DNA from 3 places in the Pseudomonas monachiensis genome. Region 3 is predicted to be linked to each of the others. Evidence: predicted binding sites of a transcription regulator. Region 3 holds the regulator's gene; each other region holds the start of a gene.
The links. The regulator sigma-54, encoded in region 3, starts transcription at its own class of promoters, with help from an activator protein. The targets are predictions, from matches to a motif close to ANTGGCATNNANNTTGCTNT.

Region 1: a site for sigma-54 is predicted at 1,793-1,812, ahead of ACMDB8_RS08090 (circularly permuted type 2 ATP-grasp protein). Genes of this name have one in related genera too.
Region 2: a site for sigma-54 is predicted at 843-862, ahead of flgB (flagellar basal body rod protein FlgB). Genes of this name have one in related genera too.

The regions. Positions count from the first base shown of each region.
Region 1 is NZ_CP178857.1:1,781,620-1,787,942, reverse strand. It holds gene ACMDB8_RS08095 (alpha-E domain-containing protein) at 1-338, opposite strand, end outside; gene ACMDB8_RS08090 (circularly permuted type 2 ATP-grasp protein) at 351-1,760, opposite strand; gene ACMDB8_RS08085 (ribonuclease E inhibitor RraB) at 2,126-2,470, opposite strand; gene ACMDB8_RS08080 (hypothetical protein) at 2,681-2,914, opposite strand; gene speE (polyamine aminopropyltransferase) at 3,180-4,055, opposite strand; gene ACMDB8_RS08070 (PLD nuclease N-terminal domain-containing protein) at 4,332-4,523, opposite strand; gene ACMDB8_RS08065 (hypothetical protein) at 4,604-5,134, opposite strand; gene ACMDB8_RS08060 (ankyrin repeat domain-containing protein) at 5,289-5,807, opposite strand; gene ACMDB8_RS08055 (long-chain-acyl-CoA synthetase) at 5,905-6,323, opposite strand, start outside.
Region 2 is NZ_CP178857.1:4,705,657-4,711,979, reverse strand. It holds gene cheR (protein-glutamate O-methyltransferase CheR) at 1-567, shown strand, start outside; gene flgB (flagellar basal body rod protein FlgB) at 905-1,312, shown strand; gene flgC (flagellar basal body rod protein FlgC) at 1,316-1,759, shown strand; gene flgD (flagellar hook assembly protein FlgD) at 1,775-2,497, shown strand; gene flgE (flagellar hook protein FlgE) at 2,529-3,860, shown strand; gene ACMDB8_RS21045 (ribonucleoside-diphosphate reductase subunit alpha) at 4,146-6,323, opposite strand, start outside.
Region 3 is NZ_CP178857.1:850,902-857,224, reverse strand. It holds gene ACMDB8_RS03710 (ATP-binding cassette domain-containing protein) at 1-420, opposite strand, end outside; gene ACMDB8_RS03705 (KpsF/GutQ family sugar-phosphate isomerase) at 696-1,670, shown strand; gene ACMDB8_RS03700 (KdsC family phosphatase) at 1,670-2,194, shown strand; gene lptC (LPS export ABC transporter periplasmic protein LptC) at 2,202-2,774, shown strand; gene lptA (lipopolysaccharide transport periplasmic protein LptA) at 2,761-3,309, shown strand; gene lptB (LPS export ABC transporter ATP-binding protein) at 3,309-4,034, shown strand; gene ACMDB8_RS03680 (RNA polymerase factor sigma-54) at 4,260-5,753, shown strand; gene hpf (ribosome hibernation-promoting factor, HPF/YfiA family) at 5,828-6,136, shown strand; gene ptsN (PTS IIA-like nitrogen regulatory protein PtsN) at 6,149-6,323, shown strand, end outside.

The DNA of each region.
Region 1 (6,323 bases), 930 kb from region 3:
TTGATGTTTTCCCACATGTCGGCGGTGATGCGCCCACGTACCGCATGGGCGCTGGCCCGTGCGGCACCAAGGCAGCTGTAGATACTCGCCGGGTTGGCCGCATCCAGGGCAAAGAAATGCAGCAGTCGTTCGGCATGCAGCTCGCCATGGCGCTCCAGGTAATCGTCCAGGGTGCCGGTGATCAACAGCGGCATGGCCAGTTCGTGCAAACCGTCGCCGCGACCGTCCTGCGGCATCAGCGACAGCGAATAGCTGATATCGAGCATCCGGGCGAGGTTTTCCGCCCGCTCCAGATAACGTGACATCCAATACAGATCCGAGGCAGTTCTACTTAACATGACAGGCTTCCTTTAATCCTCGACCACCCAGGTGTCCTTGGTTCCGCCGCCCTGGGAGGAGTTGACCACCAGGGAGCCTTCGCGCAAGGCGACACGGGTCAAGCCGCCGGGCACGACCCGGGTTTCACGACCCGACAGGACAAACGGCCGCAAGTCGATATGGCGTGGCGCAATGCCGTTTTCGACAAAGGTCGGACAGGTCGACAGCGACAGCGTCGGTTGCGCGATATATGCATGGGGCTTGGCGATGATCCGCGCGCGGAAAGCTTCGATTTCCGCCGCCGTCGCCGCCGGCCCCACCAACATTCCGTACCCGCCGGAGCCTTGGGTTTCCTTGACCACCAACTCTGGAAGGTTGGCCAGCACGTGGGAAAGCTCAGAGGGATTACGGCATTGCCACGTAGGAACGTTCTTCAGGATCGGCTCTTCATCGAGATAGAAACGGATCATGTCGGTAACGAACGGGTACACCGACTTGTCGTCCGCCACCCCCGTGCCGATGGCATTAGCCAGCACCACGTTGCCGGAACGGTAGGACGACAGCAGCCCCGGCACGCCGAGCATCGATTCCGGGTTGAATGCCAGCGGGTCGAGGAACGCATCGTCGAGGCGACGGTAGATCACGTCGACGGCTTTCGGCCCGTCGGTGGTTCGCATGTAGACCTTGTCGTCACGCACGAACAGGTCCGCGCCTTCCACCAGCTCCACGCCCATTTCCCGCGCCAGGAACGCATGCTCGAAGAACGCACTGTTGAAGCGCCCCGGCGTCAGCACCACCACGCTCGGGTTATCGATCGGGCTTGAGCTTTTCAGGGTATCGAGCAGCAGGTTCGGGTAGTGGTCGATGGGGGCAATGCGTTGCGCCGCGAACAGCTCGGGGAACAGGCGCATCATCATCTTGCGGTCTTCGAGCATGTAGCTGACGCCGCTCGGTGTTCGCAGATTGTCTTCAAGAACGTAGTAGGTGCCGTCGCCGTCGCGTACCAGGTCGACGCCGGAGATGTGCGAATAGATATCGCGGTGCAGATCCAGCCCTTGCATCGCCAACTGGTACTGCTCGTTGGCCAGCACCTGCTCGGCCGGAATGATGCCGGCCCTGATGATGCGCTGCTCGTGATAAAGGTCGGCGAGGAACATGTTCAACGCCTTGACCCGCTGGATGCACCCGCGCTCGACTATCCGCCATTCGCTGGCGGGGATACTGCGGGGGATGGTGTCGAAGGGAATCAGGCGCTCTGTCCCTTGCTCATCACCGTAGAGCGTGAAAGTAATCCCGGCGCGATGAAACAGCAGATCGGCCTCGCGTCGCCGTTGTGCCAGAAGCTCGTCAGGCGTCTCGGCCAGCCAACGGGCAAACTCCCGATAATGCGGGCGGACCTGGCCGCCGGCATCGTACATCTCATCAAAATAGGTGCGGATCATGCCGTACTCCTTGTCACTCGGACGTCCAGACCTTCGCAAGGCCCGTGCCATCGGCATAAACGCTTAAATTTCAATCAGTTGGGTAATCAACGCGCACGCGCCGCACCAATCCTGTGCGGTAAATGCCCCAACCTGATCGCCCCCGCTTCATTGCAAGGCGTGGTGGTCGCCTATCACCAGCATAGCCAGAGTTGATTTCACTGCCCGGCAACGGATGCGGATAATCCAGGCATTCGCTGAAAAGCTCACCGAACTTCCCTTTTAGCCGCCTGCCCTGGCGGCTTTTTTTTGGTGTCCAGCGCCCACAAATGAAAACGGCCAACCCGAAGGTCAGCCGTCATTGCTGGTTGTCACTGTTCATAAGGTTATGCGAGTCGCCCTCGTACCTCCTGTTTCACACCCCAGCCTTCGATAATGCCGCCCAGAGGCTCGACCACTGCTTCGAAACCCTGTTCGAAGTCGCCGATATCGTCGTAGGTGGCATACATGACCTTGCACAGTTCCAGCGCCCAGGCGCCGTCGTCGCGCACACTGACTTGCGCATCCAGGGATTCACCACGGTGGAAATGACCTGCCGCCCTGCGTGCCCGCTCCTCGTCCGGGAAAATGGCGTAGAACTCGATGGGATGAAACCGGGAAAAGTCAAAACCGCCTTCTTTCATGCGGCGCAGCACACTGCTGCTGATGTCTTCTTGATAGGCTGTGCTCATGAAACGTCCTCCTCAAAACGATGGATAGACTTTCCGTACTCCCTCACCCGCAACCGAACAGCGCGAGCGACGGCAAACGATGTGCCGGCGGGAAACAAGCATGGAGCTGACAAGACCAGACCTTAGCGATTCATTCGCTGATCTCGCTTGCAGAGTAGCCTCAAGATAGAGCCTCTGCCAAGGCCTGGATGTGAATGCGACAGGTATCGTTCAGATTGGAGTAATGTCGAGGATTTGAATGCTGTTCTGCGACTTGAGCTCTTTGACGCTCGCGTCATTGGTCCGCCCTTCCAGATCGTTCAGATCCAGTTCGGCGGCGACAGGAAGAAGCCGGGCCTTGATGAGCTTGGCAGCACGCTCGTAGTCCGGGCGCTCGGTGCACTCAAAGACTTCGTCGATGGTTTCGCCATGATCATCCACGAAAGTGACTTTCCACTTTTGCATTGGTGCCTCCTCGATAAAACCCATGGATGGGCTTACCTCTATCTCGACCTTGTTAGCTGACTAATTGTTCCGCCGAGTCAAACACGTCGACGGATGTGAAAATCACTCTCAACACCCTTTGTAACCCGCCAAGCGCAAACCATGTGGGAGCGGGCTTGCTCGCGAAAGCGGTGTGTCAGCCAGCTTGATTTCAGCTGACCGTCCCTCTTCGCGAGCAAGTCGGATCGCCGCACCGCCGCTCCCACAGGTTTTGTGTTTCAACCTATCAGTCGTTGCTTGGCTTGTTCACCGCCTGCAGCACGTACTGAGGCAAGGCGAAGGCGCCGATGTGGATTTCAGGATTGTAGTAGCGGGTGACTATGCCGCTGCCCGTGAAGCGCTGTTGCAGGGTTTCGCGGGACAACTTGCGATAAGCGGTATTGGTGGCGCCCCAGGCGAAGGTCATCGAGCCACCGATGTAGGTCGGCACGGCGGCCTGATAGAAGTGCCAGTCCGGGAACAGGCTGCGCAGGCGACCGGCGGTGGTCTTCACTTCTTCGATCTGCATGAATGGCGTGCCGTTCTGGGTCACCAGGATGCCGCCTTCGTTCAGGCAGCGGTGGCAGGCCTGGTAGAAGTTTTCCGAGAACAGTACTTCACCCGGGCCGATCGGGTCGGTGGAGTCGGAAATGATCACGTCGAACTTTTCAGTGGTGGTGGCGACGAAACGCATGCCGTCGTCGATCACCAGGTTCAGGCGTGGATCATCGAACGCGCCCTTGGAGTGATTCGGCAGGAATTCCTTGCACATGTCGACCACGGTGCCGTCGATCTCGACCATGGTGATGTGCTCGACGCTGCGGTGCTTGGCCACTTCACGCAACATGCCGCCGTCACCGCCGCCGATGATCAGCACGCGTTTGGCCGCACCGTGCGCCAGGATCGGCACGTGGGTCAGCATTTCGTGGTAGATGAATTCGTCGGCTTCGGTGGTCTGGATCACGCCGTCCAGCGCCATCACGCGGCCCATGCGCGGATTTTCGAAGATCACCAGGTGCTGGTGCTCGGTGCGCACTTCGTGCAGCAGTTTTTCCATGCGAAAACGCTGGCCGTAGCCTTCGTAGAGGGTTTCCAGGTAGTCGCTGGTCGGGGTGTTGCTCATGGGAAGTGCTCCGATGAATGCGGGTGGCAACGGACGGTTACCCGCCCATGATGGCCAATCGAGTGTCTCGATTGACCGGGAAAGGCGCGCATTCTACGTCGCGGAACATGACAGGTCGAACCTCACTTGTTCGACTTGCCACAATCCTGTGGGAGCGGGCTTGCTCGCGAAGCAGGCAACTCGGTTTGTCGGCGAACCGCGTAATCGTTCTTCGCGAGCAAGTCGGATCGCCGCACCGCCGCTCCCACAGGGTCGGTGTTGTTTGTGGGAAATCCGTCAGAGTTTGACATTGCCCCGCGGCCCGGCGATGGCCCAGATGATCAGTCCCAGTACCGGCAACAGCGCGATCAGCAGTACCCAGAGGATTTTCATCCCGGTCTCGGCACTGCTTTTGAAGACGTTGATGATGGCCCAGATGTCCAGGACAAAAATGATCAAGGCAACCAGGCTGTTGAACGTGGAACCCATGGTGACGCTCCCAAAGAGTGATATGCCCCCTCAGGATAGACGCTCGTCGCGAGGATTCCTTTTTATTGACAGTGTCTGGGTCAGACGTGGATCGCCACTTTCAGGGCTTCCAGGGATGGCGCGGCTGCGATGCCCACTTCTGCGCACAATTCCAGCACCCGTGGCACGTCATTGCCGTAGACCAGGACCACCTGCAATTCGTCATCGAGCAACTGGCTGAAATTCATCAGCGTGTAGCCACCATTTTCCTTGTTCATGCTACTCATCTGCACCTGGATGCGGTTGAGCGCGGTCAGGGCTTCGGTCTTGGCCAGTTGCTTGGGCTTGAGATTGAACTCCACCCCAGGGCCGAATGAGGCGACGATCTGGGCGAACAGGTCCATGTAGGTGTCAGCCTGGAACAGTACCGTTTCCGGTAGGCTGCCAACCACCACCCATTCACCCAGCGGGATCGGGAAGGTTTCGTCGTAGTTGATGTCCGGATTGGCGCTCAGAAAAGCATCCTGATCGGCGTATGCCTGGGCCGCTTCGTCCGCAACCTTGAGGATTTCGTCTTCGCCCATGCACCCGGAGCTGATTTTGCTGATGAGTTCGACGAGTGCGGCTTTCATGGGGAGGATCCTGTAGCGAGGTGAATTTTGAGGGCGCGAAGGATACCGCAAGGATAGATTCGAATGCCCAAAAAAGATCGCAGCCTTCGGCAGCTCCTACATTGAGTGGCGTACACCCGTAGGAGCTGCCGAAGGCTGCGATCTTTTAAAGCAATCAGCCAATCAGCTTCTCAAGCTGCGCAACGGTATCGGAAGCGCCCATGGTTTTAGCCGCCTCCAGCGCGGTGATGCCATTGGCGTCCTTGGCTTTCGGGTCGGCGCCCTTGCTGATCAGGTAGTCGACCACTTCGACGCGGTTGAACATTGCCGCCATCATCAGCGCCGTGCGGCCATCGAAGGACGAGCCTTCCACCTGGGCGCCGCCGTCGACCAAGGCCTTGATCACCGCCAGGTCGCCCTTGAAGGCGGCGCCGGCAATCGGGCTCTGGCCGTTGTCGTTGCGGATCTCCGGGTCGGCCTTATGCTCCAGCAGGACTTTTACCGTGTCCACGTGACCGTGATACGCGGCCAGCATCAGCAAGGTATCGCCCTTGTGGTTACGCAGGTTCGGCGGTAAACCCTTGGTCAGCAGCGCGGCCATCATCGCCGCATCGCCCTCCCGTGCCTTGTTGAATACCTGTTCGGTGAATTCGGCGGCTTCTTCGGGGGTCATCTGGCGGCTTTTGTCTGACATTGGGCACTCCCTTTTCTGTCATTCGTAAAAGCCGACAGTTTCCCGAGCGCCCCCGGCACTGTCACTTGTTTTTTCTCATGGGCCGCCATAGCCAGATTCAATAGCGGTACTTGCCGTCATGAATGTCGGACAACAACTGCTCCGTGACCTGCACGTAAGTCTGCGTCCCCGGCAGCCAGGCATAGATCGGATCATCGCCGGTTTTACCCGGGTCGAAAGCCTCGTCCTTGAGTCGGGTCTTCTGATATTTGAACGTCCCGGTGGTTTCCATTTTCACTTTCACCCGCAGGAACAACGGCACCGCATAGGCCGGCATTTGCTCGCGGGCGAAGGCCAGCAGCTCGCTGAAATCCAGGGTTGCCAGGGATTCGGCCGGGGTAATCGCCGCCATCCCGGCCCGGCCATTGGTGTTGCGGATTTCCACGCCATAGGCCACGGCTTCGGAAATAAGCGGGTGTTGCAGGAGGATGTTTTCGACCTCCGTGGTCGAGACGTTTTCGCCCTTCCAGCGGTAGG
Region 2 (6,323 bases), 2.4 Mb from region 3:
AAGAACAAGGTACTGCCCGAAGCGATCAAGGCCAGTCCCGGCCAGCGCCTGCGCATCTGGTCGGCGGCGTGCTCGTCGGGCCAGGAGCCGTATTCGCTGTCGATGTCCATCGACGAATTCGAGCGGGTCAACATGGGCCAGTTGCGGATGGGCGTGCAGATTGTTGCCACCGACCTGTCCGGTACCATGCTGAACAACTGCAAGACCGGCGAGTACGACAGCCTGGCCATCGGCCGCGGTCTTTCGCCCGAGCGCCTGCAGCGTTATTTTGACCCGAAAGGGCCGGGGCGCTGGGCGATCAAGGCGCCTATCAAAAGCCGTGTGGAGTTCCGTTCATTCAACCTGCTGGACAGCTACGCGAGCCTCGGCAAGTTCGACATCGTGTTCTGCCGCAACGTACTGATCTACTTTTCCGCCGAGGTGAAGAAGGACATCCTGTTGCGCATCCACAGCACGTTGAAGCCGGGCGGTTACCTGTTCCTCGGTGCTTCCGAAGCGCTGAACGGTTTGCCGGATCATTACCAGATGGTCCAGTGCAGCCCGGGGATCATTTACCAGGCGAAGTGATGCAAAAGCGCCGCGCATAAAAATGGGAGTCCTCCGGGACTCCTTTTTTATGCGCGGCGCTTTTGCATCACGTAGGAGCTGTCGCAGGCTGCGATCTTTTGATCTTGATCTTGAAAAGCAAAATCAAAAGATCGCAGCCTTCGGCAGCTCCTACAGGGGGGAGTGTGCGTAGGACAAGCGGCAGAAAAGCGGCATCCGGCGGAAAACCGTTGCCGCTTTTCTGGCATTGCCGCGTTGCCATGGCCGGCAAAGCCCCGGTTTCCGGGTTTTTTTGAATTGGCATGGGGCTTGCTAAGTTGATCCTACGAAAAATCAGGTCACCCGAAGGTTTCCCGACATGAGCATCAGCTTCGATAAAGCGCTCGGTATCCACGAACAAGCCCTGGGCTTCCGCGCCCAGCGTGCCGAAGTCCTGGCCAACAACATCACCAACGCCGATACCCCGAACTACAAGGCTCGGGATCTGGACTTCTCGAAAGTGCTCGCCGAGCAGAACGAGAAAACCAAAGGCGGCACCTTCGCCTTGAACATGACCAACAACCGTCATATCGAAGCTGAGGGCCTGGGCAATGGCGACGAGTCGTTGCTGTATCGCACGCCGATGCAACCGTCGATCGACCAGAACACCGTGGACGCCCAGCTTGAACAATCAGCGTACGCGGAAAACGCGATCGGTTTCCAGGCCAGCTTCACCCTGCTCAACAGCAAATTCAAAGGGCTGGTGTCAGCCCTGCGCGGAGAGTAAGCCATGTCTCTATCCAGTGTTTTCAACATTGCCGGTAGCGGCATGAGTGCGCAGACCACGCGTTTGAACACCGTCGCTTCGAACATTGCCAACGCCGAGACCGTCTCGTCGAGCATCGACCAGACCTACCGTGCGCGTCACCCGGTATTCGCCACCATGTTCCAGGGCGGGCAGAGCGGCGGCAGCGATTCGTTGTTCCAGAGCCAGGACGCCGCCGGTCAGGGTGTTCAGGTGCTGGGTGTAGTTGAAGACCAGAGCAACCTCGAGGCGCGCTACGAGCCGAATCATCCGGCGGCCGATGCCAAGGGTTACGTCTACTACCCGAACGTCAACGTGGTGGAGGAAATGGCCGACATGATTTCCGCGAGCCGTTCGTTCCAGACCAACGCCGAAATGATGAACACCGCCAAAACCATGATGCAGAAGGTCCTGACCCTCGGTCAGTGATAAGGGGCGACTCAGATGAGTGTTACCGATTCCACCAGTGGTTTGAGCCTCAACGACATCCTGGCCAACTCTTCGATCAAGACCACCACCACGACTGACGGCCTCGCGTCGGCCACCGGCAGCGCCACGGGCAGCAAGGCCCTGGGCAAGGATGCGTTCCTGCAGTTGCTGGTTACGCAGTTGAAAAACCAGAACCCGCTGGAACCCCAGGACAACGGCGAGTTTGTCGCTCAGTTGGCGCAATTCAGCAGCCTGGAAGGCATCACCACGCTCAACGATACGGTGACCGGCCTGGCCAGCAACTACAACTCGTCCCAGGCCCTGCAGGCGTCGTCGCTGGTGGGCCGTTCGGTCATCGCTCCGGGCGACAAGGCCGTAGTCGATACCACCAAGAGCCTCAGCGGCACGGTAGTCGTGCCGTCTTCAGTGGCGTCCGCCACCCTGAAGATCACCGACTCGGCCGGCAAGACCGTGCGCACCATCGACCTCGGTTCGCAGAAAGCCGGCAACGCCAGCTTCATCTGGGATGGCAAGAACGATGCGGGTGAGACGGTAGCCGCTGGCACCTACACCTTCGGTGCCACGACCACCATCGATGGCAAGTCCGTCGCGTTGATCACTAATCTGCCGGCGACCGTCAACAGTGTGACCATCAGCCAGACCGGTGGTGAGTTGATGCTCAATCTGGCCGGGCTGGGCAGCATTGCCCTGTCCAAAGTACAAACCATTGGTATGTAGAGCCGACTAACACGGCATAAAGGAGTGGATGATGTCTTTTAATATCGGCCTTAGCGGTCTCTATGCAGCCAACAAACAACTGGACGTGACCGGCAACAACATCGCCAACGTCGCGACCACCGGTTTCAAATCGTCCCGTGCAGAATTCGAAGACGTGTACTCGGCGACCCGCCTGGGCACCGGCAGCAAGACAGTCGGCAACGGCGTGCGCCTGGCTAACGTTTCCCAGCAGTTCGGCCAGGGTGACGTGAGCAACACCGGCAACGTGCTCGACATGGGTATCCAGGGCAACGGTTTCTTCGTACTGAGCAACAACGGTTCGTTGACCTACAGCCGTGCCGGTACGTTCAAGACCGATAAGGAAGGCTACGTCACCAACAGCGACGGCACTGCCCGTCTGCAAGGTTACGGCGTGGACTCCAACGGCAAGATCGTCAATGGCGTGCTGACCGACCTGCGGATCGACACCTCCAACCTGGCGCCGAAGTCCACCAGCACCGTGTCGTCGACGATCAACCTGAACTCCACCTCGGCGGTGATCGACCAGACGGTTGCGGCGAACAAGTTCGACCCGTCCAAGACCGAGACCTTTACCAAGTCGTTCAGTACTCCGATCTACGATACGCAGGGTAACCAGCACACCATGGATCAATACATGGTCAAGACTGGCGCGAACACCTGGGACACCTACACCCTGATCGATGGCCGCAATCCCGATGGCAGTGATCCAACCGTCACTGATCCGATCGCTTCGACCATGTCGTTCGACTCCACCGGTAAACTGACCTCGGTGAGCACGCCAGTGACGCCGCCAACCACGCCACCGACTTCGGTGATCAGCAGTGACCTGAAAATCACCAACTGGACCCCGGGCAGTGTCACCAATGGCGTCTGGACAGCCAACGGTGCCGCAGCCGATCCTGCAGGTCTGACTATCGCCATGGCCAACACCACCCAGTTCAACGCCGACACCGCGCGTTCGATTCCGGCGCAGAACGGTTACGCCACGGGCCAGATCACCAACTTGACCATTGATGGCAGTGGTGTGCTGCTGGCCAACTTCAGCAACAACCAGACCAAGCCGATCGGCCAGATTTCCCTGGCCAGCTTCACCAACGAGCAAGGCCTGCAGCCGGTAGGCGGCACCAGCTGGAAAGAAACCTACGCGTCGGGCATTCCGGGCTACGATGCGCCGGAGACCGGTACCCTGGGTTCGATCGTTTCCAACTCCCTGGAAGAGTCCAACGTCAACCTGACCAACGAACTGGTCGACCTGATCAAGGCACAGAGCAACTACCAGGCGAACGCCAAGACCATCTCCACCCAGAGCACCATCATGCAGACCATCATTCAGATGACTTGATGCTGGATTGAGCTGTGCAAGGAGCCCCTCGAAAGAGGGGCTTTTTTGTGGCCTGAGGTTTTATGCTGGATGTGATGGCCTCTTCGCGGGCAAGCCCGCTCCCACAGTTGATCGTGTTTATCTGGAAAGACTCGGTCCCCTGTGGGAGCGGGCTTGCTCCGGGCGGCGTTCCGACGAAAGCGTCAGATCAGTCACCCATTTCCTCGAGGCAAAAGAAAACCCCCGACCCGCCAGAGGCTGATCGGGGGTTTCGAGTAAGCGCCTTGCGGCGCTCACGGGCTCAGCTTATTGGCAAGCTTCGCAATCCGGCTCGTCGATGGCGCAAGCCTTTGGCACTGGAGCGGGACCTGCAGGAGCCGCCAGAACCGAGTCGTCACCGTGGTTGCCGCCGCTGGAAACAGCGTTCAGCTTGCCGGTGTTGATGGTCGACTTCTCGGTGCTGGTCGCGGCCAGGGCACGGAGGTAGTAAGTGGTTTTCAGACCACGGTACCAAGCCATGCGGTAGGTCACGTCCAGCTTCTTGCCCGATGCGCCGGCGATGTACAGGTTCAGCGACTGAGCCTGGTCGATCCACTTCTGACGACGGCTGGCGGCGTCGACGATCCACTTGGTGTCCACTTCGAAGGCGGTCGCGTAGAGCTCTTTGAGTTCTTGCGGGATGCGCTCGATCTGCTGCACCGAACCGTCGTAGTACTTCAGGTCGTTGATCATGACCGAGTCCCACAGGCCGCGAGCTTTCAGGTCGCGAACCAGGTACGGGTTGATCACGGTGAATTCGCCCGACAGGTTCGATTTCACATACAGGTTCTGGTAGGTCGGTTCGATCGACTGCGAGACGCCGGTGATGTTGGCGATGGTCGCGGTCGGTGCGATGGCCATGATGTTGGAGTTACGAATGCCTTTCTGTACACGGGCGCGAACCGGTGCCCAGTCCAGGGATTCGTTCAGGTCGACATCGATGTACTTCTGGCCACGGGCCTCGATCAGGATCTGTTGCGAATCCAGCGGCAGGATGCCTTTGGACCACAGCGAACCCTGGAACGTCTCGTAGGCGCCGCGCTCGTCAGCCAGGTCGCAGGAAGCCTGGATCGCGTAGTAGCTGACCGCTTCCATCGACTTGTCGGCGAACTCGACGGCAGCGTCGGAACCGTAAGGGATGTGCTGCAGGTACAAAGCGTCCTGGAAGCCCATGATGCCCAGTCCGACCGGACGGTGCTTGAAGTTGGAGTTCTTCGCTTGCGGCACCGAGTAGTAGTTGATGTCGATCACGTTATCGAGCATGCGCACGGCGGTGTTCACGGTGCGTTGCAGCTTGGCGGTGTCCAGCTTGCCGTCGACGATGTGGTTTGGCAGGTTGATCGAGCCCAGGTTGCAAACGGCGATCTCGTCCTTGTTGGTGTTCAAGGTGATCTCGGTGCACAGGTTCGAGCTGTGGACCACGCCCACGTGCTGCTGCGGGCTGCGCAGGTTGCACGGGTCCTTGAAGGTCAGCCATGGGTGGCCGGTTTCGAACAGCATGGACAGCATCTTGCGCCACAGGTCTTTGGCCTGGATGGTCTTGAACAGCTTGACCTTGCCTGGGTACTCGGTGAGGGCTTCGTAGTACTCGTAGCGCTCTTCGAAGGCTTTACCGGTCAGGTCGTGCAGGTCCGGTACTTCGGATGGCGAGAACAGGGTCCACTTGCCGTCGTCGAAGACACGCTTCATGAACAGGTCAGGGATCCAGTTGGCGGTGTTCATGTCGTGGGTACGACGACGGTCATCACCGGTGTTCTTGCGCAGTTCGATGAACTCTTCGATGTCCATGTGCCAGGTTTCCAGGTAGGCACACACAGCGCCTTTGCGCTTGCCACCCTGGTTAACGGCAACGGCGGTGTCGTTGACGACTTTCAGGAACGGCACGACGCCCTGGGACTTGCCGTTGGTGCCCTTGATGTACGAACCCAGCGCACGAACCGGTGTCCAGTCGTTGCCCAGGCCGCCAGCGAATTTCGACAGCATGGCGTTGTCGTGGATCGCATGGTAGATGCCCGACAGGTCATCCGGCACGGTGGTCAGGTAGCAGCTCGACAGCTGTGGACGCAGGGTACCGGCGTTGAACAGGGTCGGGGTCGAAGCCATGTAGTCGAAGGACGACAGCAGGTTGTAGAACTCGATCGCGCGGTCTTCTTTTTGCTTCTCTTCGATCGCCAGGCCCATGGCCACGCGCATGAAGAAGATCTGCGGCAGTTCGAAACGCACGCCATCCTTGTGGATGAAGTAACGGTCGTACAGGGTTTGCAGGCCCAGGTAGGTGAATTGCTGGTCGCGCTCGTGGTTGATCGCCTTGCCCAGTTTTTCCAGGTCGAAGGAGGCCAGCACAGGGTTCAGCAGTTCGAACTCGATACCTTTGGAGATGTAGGCCGGCAGCGCTTTGGCGTACAGGTCGGCCATCTCGTGGTGAGTGGCGCTCTCGGCCACACC
Region 3 (6,323 bases):
CAGCTCGATGGCGCCCCGCAAGCCTACGGCCTGCAGTTTGAGCAGGACGATGTCGCGGATCATTTCTTCCGGCAGTTGCGTGTGAACCCGCAGTGGAAAAGCGACATTCTCGAAGACATCGAGGTCGGTAAACAATGCGCCGCTCTGAAACAGCACGCCCATATGCTTGCGCGCATCGAACAGGTCGCTGCGCGACAGTTTTGGCAGGTTCTGACCGTTGACCCAGACTTCACCCTGGGTGGGCCGCAACTGGGCGCCCATCAGACGCAGGAGCGTGGTCTTGCCACACCCGGAAGGCCCCATGATGCCGGTGACCTTGCCGCGCGGGATACGGATATCGACATTATTGAAAATGCTGCGCGCACCGCGCTTGAAGGACAGTCCCTTCAGCTCGACCGCGTAGGCGTTATCGGCACTCATCTAAACTCCTTGCGATGCAGCCTCTCACTCGGACGCCTGGCTTTCTGCCGAAAGCACATACCTCCCGGGCAGGCCGAACTGGCGGCGAACTATAGCATTGCAAAGGCTGCGCGCCCAAGGCCAAAGCCAGGACATGTTCAACTGCATGACCGGTTGAAAGCCCCGTTTAGAAGGTTTCCGGCAACAAGGATGGCAATGCGCGACGAACTAGCGTGAGGGATTCGATCATAACCGCTATAATCGCCGCCTTTTCATCAGGCTATACGATTTCTGACATGAGCCAATCCAGCGACCTGATTCAATCAGCACAACGCACCATCCGCCTCGAGGTAGAGGCCGTGCAAGGCCTGCTGCCCCATATCGACGCGGATTTCGTACGCGCTTGCGAGATGATTCTGGCCAGCAAAGGCCGCGTGGTCGTGGTCGGCATGGGCAAGTCGGGGCACATCGGCAACAAGATTGCCGCGACCCTGGCCAGCACCGGCACCACGGCGTTTTTTGTGCACCCGGCTGAAGCCAGCCACGGTGACATGGGCATGATTACCCGCGACGACATCATTCTGGCGCTCTCGAATTCCGGCTCCACCAATGAAATCGTGACCCTGCTGCCACTGATCAAGCGCCTGGGCATTCAGTTGATCAGCATGACCGGCAACCCTGGCTCGCCGCTGGCCAAGGCCGCCGAGGTGAACCTGAATGTTCACGTCGAACACGAAGCCTGCCCGTTGAACCTGGCACCCACCTCATCAACCACCGCCGCGCTGGTCATGGGCGATGCCCTGGCCGTCGCGCTGCTGGAAGCCCGTGGCTTTACCGCCGAAGACTTCGCCTTTTCCCATCCCGGCGGCGCCCTGGGCCGACGCCTGCTGCTTAAAGTGGAAAATGTCATGCACGCCGGGCAAGAGTTGCCGCAAGTACAGCGCGGCACCCTGCTGAAGGACGCGCTGATGGAAATGACCCGCAAAGGCCTGGGCATGACGGTGATCCTGGAAGCCGATGGAAAGCTGGCCGGGATCTTTACCGACGGTGACTTGCGTCGCACGCTGGACCGTAGCATCGACATCCATAGCGCTACCATCGACCAGGTCATGACTGCACACGGCAAGACTGCCCGCGCCGAGATGCTCGCCGCCGAAGCGCTGAAAATCATGGAAGATCATAAAATCAACGCGCTGGTCGTGGTCGACAGAGACGACCGCCCGGTCGGCGCCTTGAACATGCACGACTTGTTGCGTGCAGGAGTAATGTAATGAGTGCGGACCTGCTGCAACGCGGCAAACAGATCAAGCTGGCGGTGTTCGATGTCGATGGCGTGCTGACCGATGGGCGCCTGTATTTCCTCGAAGACGGCAGCGAGTTCAAGACCTTCAACACCCTCGACGGCCAGGGCATCAAGATGCTGATGGCCGCCGGCGTGCAGACCGCCATCATCAGTGGCCGCAAGACCCCGGTGGTCGAGCGGCGGGCCAAAAACCTCGGTATCCCGCACCTCTATCAGGGTCGCGAAGATAAACTGGTGGTACTCGACGAACTGCTGGCCCAACTCAACCTGAGCTATGAACAGGTGGCCTACCTCGGCGACGACCTGCCGGACCTGCCGGTGATTCGTCGCGTCGGCCTGGGCATGGCGGTGGCCAATGCCGCCGGTTTCGTGCGTGAACACGCTCACGGCATCACCCTCGCCCGCGGTGGCGAAGGTGCCGCTCGCGAATTCTGCGAATTGATCCTGCGCGCCCAGGACCGCCTCGATGCGGCCAATGCGGCGTACCTGTGAGCCCACTATGCTGAGCAAAAAGTTTCGCAACACCCTGATGTTCACTTGCATCGCGGCAATATTCGCCGCGGTTGGCTACTGGAACATCAGCCCGGAACGCTTCCTCGACAAGCCGGTAACGCCGGTCGATGAGAGCGCGATCGACTATTACGCCATCAACGCCCACAGCGTGCAGTACCTGCCCGACGGCAAGCTGCAATATGATCTGGTGTCCGACAAGGTCGAGCACCTGAAGGCGACCGAGGTGACATTGCTGACCAACCCCGACCTGAATGTGTTCCGCGGCACTGAATTCCCGTGGCACGTCCAGAGCCTGCGCGGCGAGGTCAATCCTGATGGCACGCAGGTCGAACTGATCGATGACGTGCGCATCACGCGTTTCGACGAGAAAAACCGTAGAACCCTGATCACCAGCACCCGCATGACCGTGTTCCCGCAGCAGCAATATGCGCAGACCGAGCAAGACGTTAGAATCGACGGCGCTGGCGGTGTATCGACTGGCAAGGGAATGAAAGCGTATTTGAAAGAAAGCAGGATACACCTGCTATCGAACGTAAGAGGACAGTATGAGGCTCGTTAAAACCCTCCCGATTTTGCTCAGTCTGGGCGCAGCACTGGGAAGCGTGAGCGCCTGGGCTCTGCCGGAAGATCAACAGCAGCCTATCCGCATCCAGGCCGACGATGCCCAACTGGACGACAAGCAAGGTATTGCTACCTATAAGGGTGACGTGATCATCACCCAAGGCTCGATGAAGGTGACAGGCAACACCGTTACCATCACCCGCACCCCGACTGGCGACATTGACGTAGTGACCTCGGTGGGCAACCTGGCGTACTTCGAGCAATTGCAAACGGCTGGCGACACCAAGCCCGTGCAGGGCTGGGGCGTGACGATCCAGTACCACGCCGCGCAAAATCGCGTCGTACTGATCGACAAGGCCAAAGTTGTCGACAAGGACAACAACGTCACCCAAGGCGAGAAAATTGTCTACGACACCGACAAGAAGCTCGCCAGCGCCGGTCGCGCTACAGGCAGCAAGGTCACCGAGGCGCGTCCGCGTATCGACATGGTGATCCAGCCGAAGAAGAAAACCGACGAGAAAAAGGCCCAGTAATGGCAACTCTGAAAGCTCAGCATCTGGCCAAGAGCTACAAGAGCCGCCAGGTCGTGCGTGATGTCAGCCTGTCCATCGACAGCGGCCAGATCGTCGGCCTGCTTGGCCCGAACGGCGCCGGCAAGACCACCTGCTTCTACATGATCGTCGGCCTGGTGCAAGCCGACCAGGGCCGCGTCCTGATCGATGACCTGGACGTCAGCCACCAGCCGATGCACGGCCGCGCAAAGGCCGGTATCGGTTACTTGCCGCAGGAAGCATCGATCTTTCGCAAGCTGTCGGTGGCCGACAACATCATGGCCATCCTCGAGACCCGCAAGGAACTCGACAAGGCCGGCCGTCGCAAGGAACTGGAAAGCCTGCTGCAGGAATTCCACATCAGCCACATCCGCGACAACCTGGGCATGAGCCTGTCCGGCGGCGAGCGTCGTCGCGTGGAAATCGCCCGCGCCCTGGCCACCAACCCGAAATTCATCCTCCTCGACGAACCCTTCGCCGGCGTGGACCCGATTTCGGTCGGCGACATCAAGCAGATCATTCACCACCTCAAGGCCAAGGGCATTGGCGTGCTGATCACGGACCACAACGTTCGTGAAACCCTGGATATCTGTGAAACCGCCTACATCGTCAATGACGGCCAACTGATCGCCGAGGGCGACGCAGAGACCATCCTGGCCAACGACCTGGTCAAGGAAGTGTATCTGGGCCATGAGTTCCGCCTGTAAGCACTGAGTCGTGCCCAGGCCATCGCCCGGGCACTCACCGTGCCGACAAGCGTGGTCAGCCCTCAACAAGGGCAGCGCAGCAACACCGCTTTATAGTTTTTTATTGTTACAGCGCTCTAGGCAAACCCTTTAGTTTCAGGCATATAATTTGCTTAAGTTTGGCGCCCCGGCGCCCTGTAGTGGATGGCGCATGTGCGCCGGCGAATAAGGTGTTAAGCCCCTGCCATGAAACCATCGCTAGTCTTGAGAATGGGCCAGCAGCTGACGATGACACCGCAGCTGCAACAGGCCATCCGCCTGCTCCAATTGTCGACCCTGGACCTGCAACAGGAAATCCAGGAGGCCCTGGAGTCAAATCCGATGCTCGAACGCCAGGAAGAAGGCGACGACTTCGACAATTCCGATCCCTTGGCCGACAACGCCGAACAAAAGCCCAACACTGACATCCAGGAACCTTCCTATCAGGAAAGCGCCCCGACGGTTGATAACCTCGATGAGGGTGACTGGAACGAGCGTATCCCCAACGAACTCCCCGTCGACACCGCGTGGGAAGACGTTTACCAGACCAGCGCCAGCAGCCTGCCCAGCAATGATGATGACGAGTGGGACTTCACCACCCGCACCTCGGCCGGCGAAAGCCTGCAGAGCCACTTGCTGTGGCAACTGAACCTGGCCCCGATGTCCGACACCGATCGCCTGATCGCCGTGACCCTGATCGACTGCATCAACAATCAGGGCTACCTGGACGAAACCCTCGAGGAAATCCTCGAAGCCTTCGACCCGGAACTGGACATCGAACTGGACGAGATCGAAGCCGTCCTGCACCGCATCCAGCAATTCGAGCCAGCCGGCATCGGCGCCCGCAACCTCGGTGAATGCCTGCTGCTGCAATTGCGCCAGCTGCCTGCCAAGACCCCTTGGCTGGCCGAAGCCAAGCGCCTGGTCAGCGATTACATCGACCTGCTTGGCAGCCGTGACTACAGCCAGTTGATGCGCCGCATGAAGCTCAAGGAAGACGAACTGCGCCAGGTCATCGAGCTGGTCCAGAGCCTAAACCCGCGCCCGGGCTCGCAGATCGAGTCCACCGAAGCCGAGTACGTCGTTCCTGACGTCATCGTGCGCAAGGACAACGAGCGCTGGCTGGTGGAACTCAATCAGGAGTCGGTGCCACGGCTGCGGGTCAATGCCCAGTACGCCGGTTTCGTGCGCCGCGCCGACACCAGCGCCGACAATACCTTCATGCGCAATCAGCTGCAGGAAGCCCGCTGGTTCATCAAGAGCCTGCAGAGCCGCAATGAAACCCTGATGAAGGTTGCCACCCAGATCGTCGAGCATCAGCGCGGCTTCCTGGAGTACGGCGACGAAGCCATGAAGCCGCTGGTCCTGCATGACATCGCCGAAGCGGTCGGCATGCATGAATCGACGATTTCACGGGTGACCACCCAGAAATTCATGCACACCCCCCGGGGCATTTATGAACTGAAGTACTTTTTTTCCAGTCACGTAAGCACCTCCGAAGGCGGCGAATGCTCGTCCACGGCGATCCGGGCGATCATCAAAAAACTGGTTGCAGCGGAAAATCAGAAAAAGCCGTTGAGTGACAGCAAGATCGCTGGTTTACTGGAGGCACAAGGCATTCAGGTGGCTCGCCGCACCGTCGCCAAGTACCGCGAATCCCTCGGGATCGCGCCTTCGAGCGAACGCAAGCGGTTGATGTAGGGCCACGCCACAGCGTTCCAGTGGTAGATCATCTGGTCTACCGCTTTATGCACTGGCAACGAAGGAGAAGCTGTATGCAAGTCAACATCAGTGGACACCAACTGGAAGTGACCGAACCTCTTCGCACCTACATCGGCGAAAAACTCGAACGATTGGAGCGACATTTCGACAAGATCACTAATGTGCAGGTCACGATGACCGTCGAAAAACTGAAGCAGAAAATCGAAGCCACGCTGCATATTCCCGGGAATGAAGTGGTCGCCAACGCGGAGCATACCGATATGTACGCCGCGATCGACGCACTCACCGACAAGCTGGATAAACAACTCAAAAAGCATAAGGAAAAGACCCAGAGCCTCCTACAGGGCGCAACCGGTCGTTAACACTCCCTACCCATGATCCGACTTGAAAGTATCCTGACCCCCGGCCGTTCCCTGGTGAACGTGCCGGGAGGCAGTAAAAAGAAAGCCCTCGAACAAATTGCCAATCTGATCGCCCGCGAAGTGCCGGCCCTGGAGATGCAAGATGTCTTCGAGGCACTGATTGCTCGTGAAAAACTCGGTTCCACCG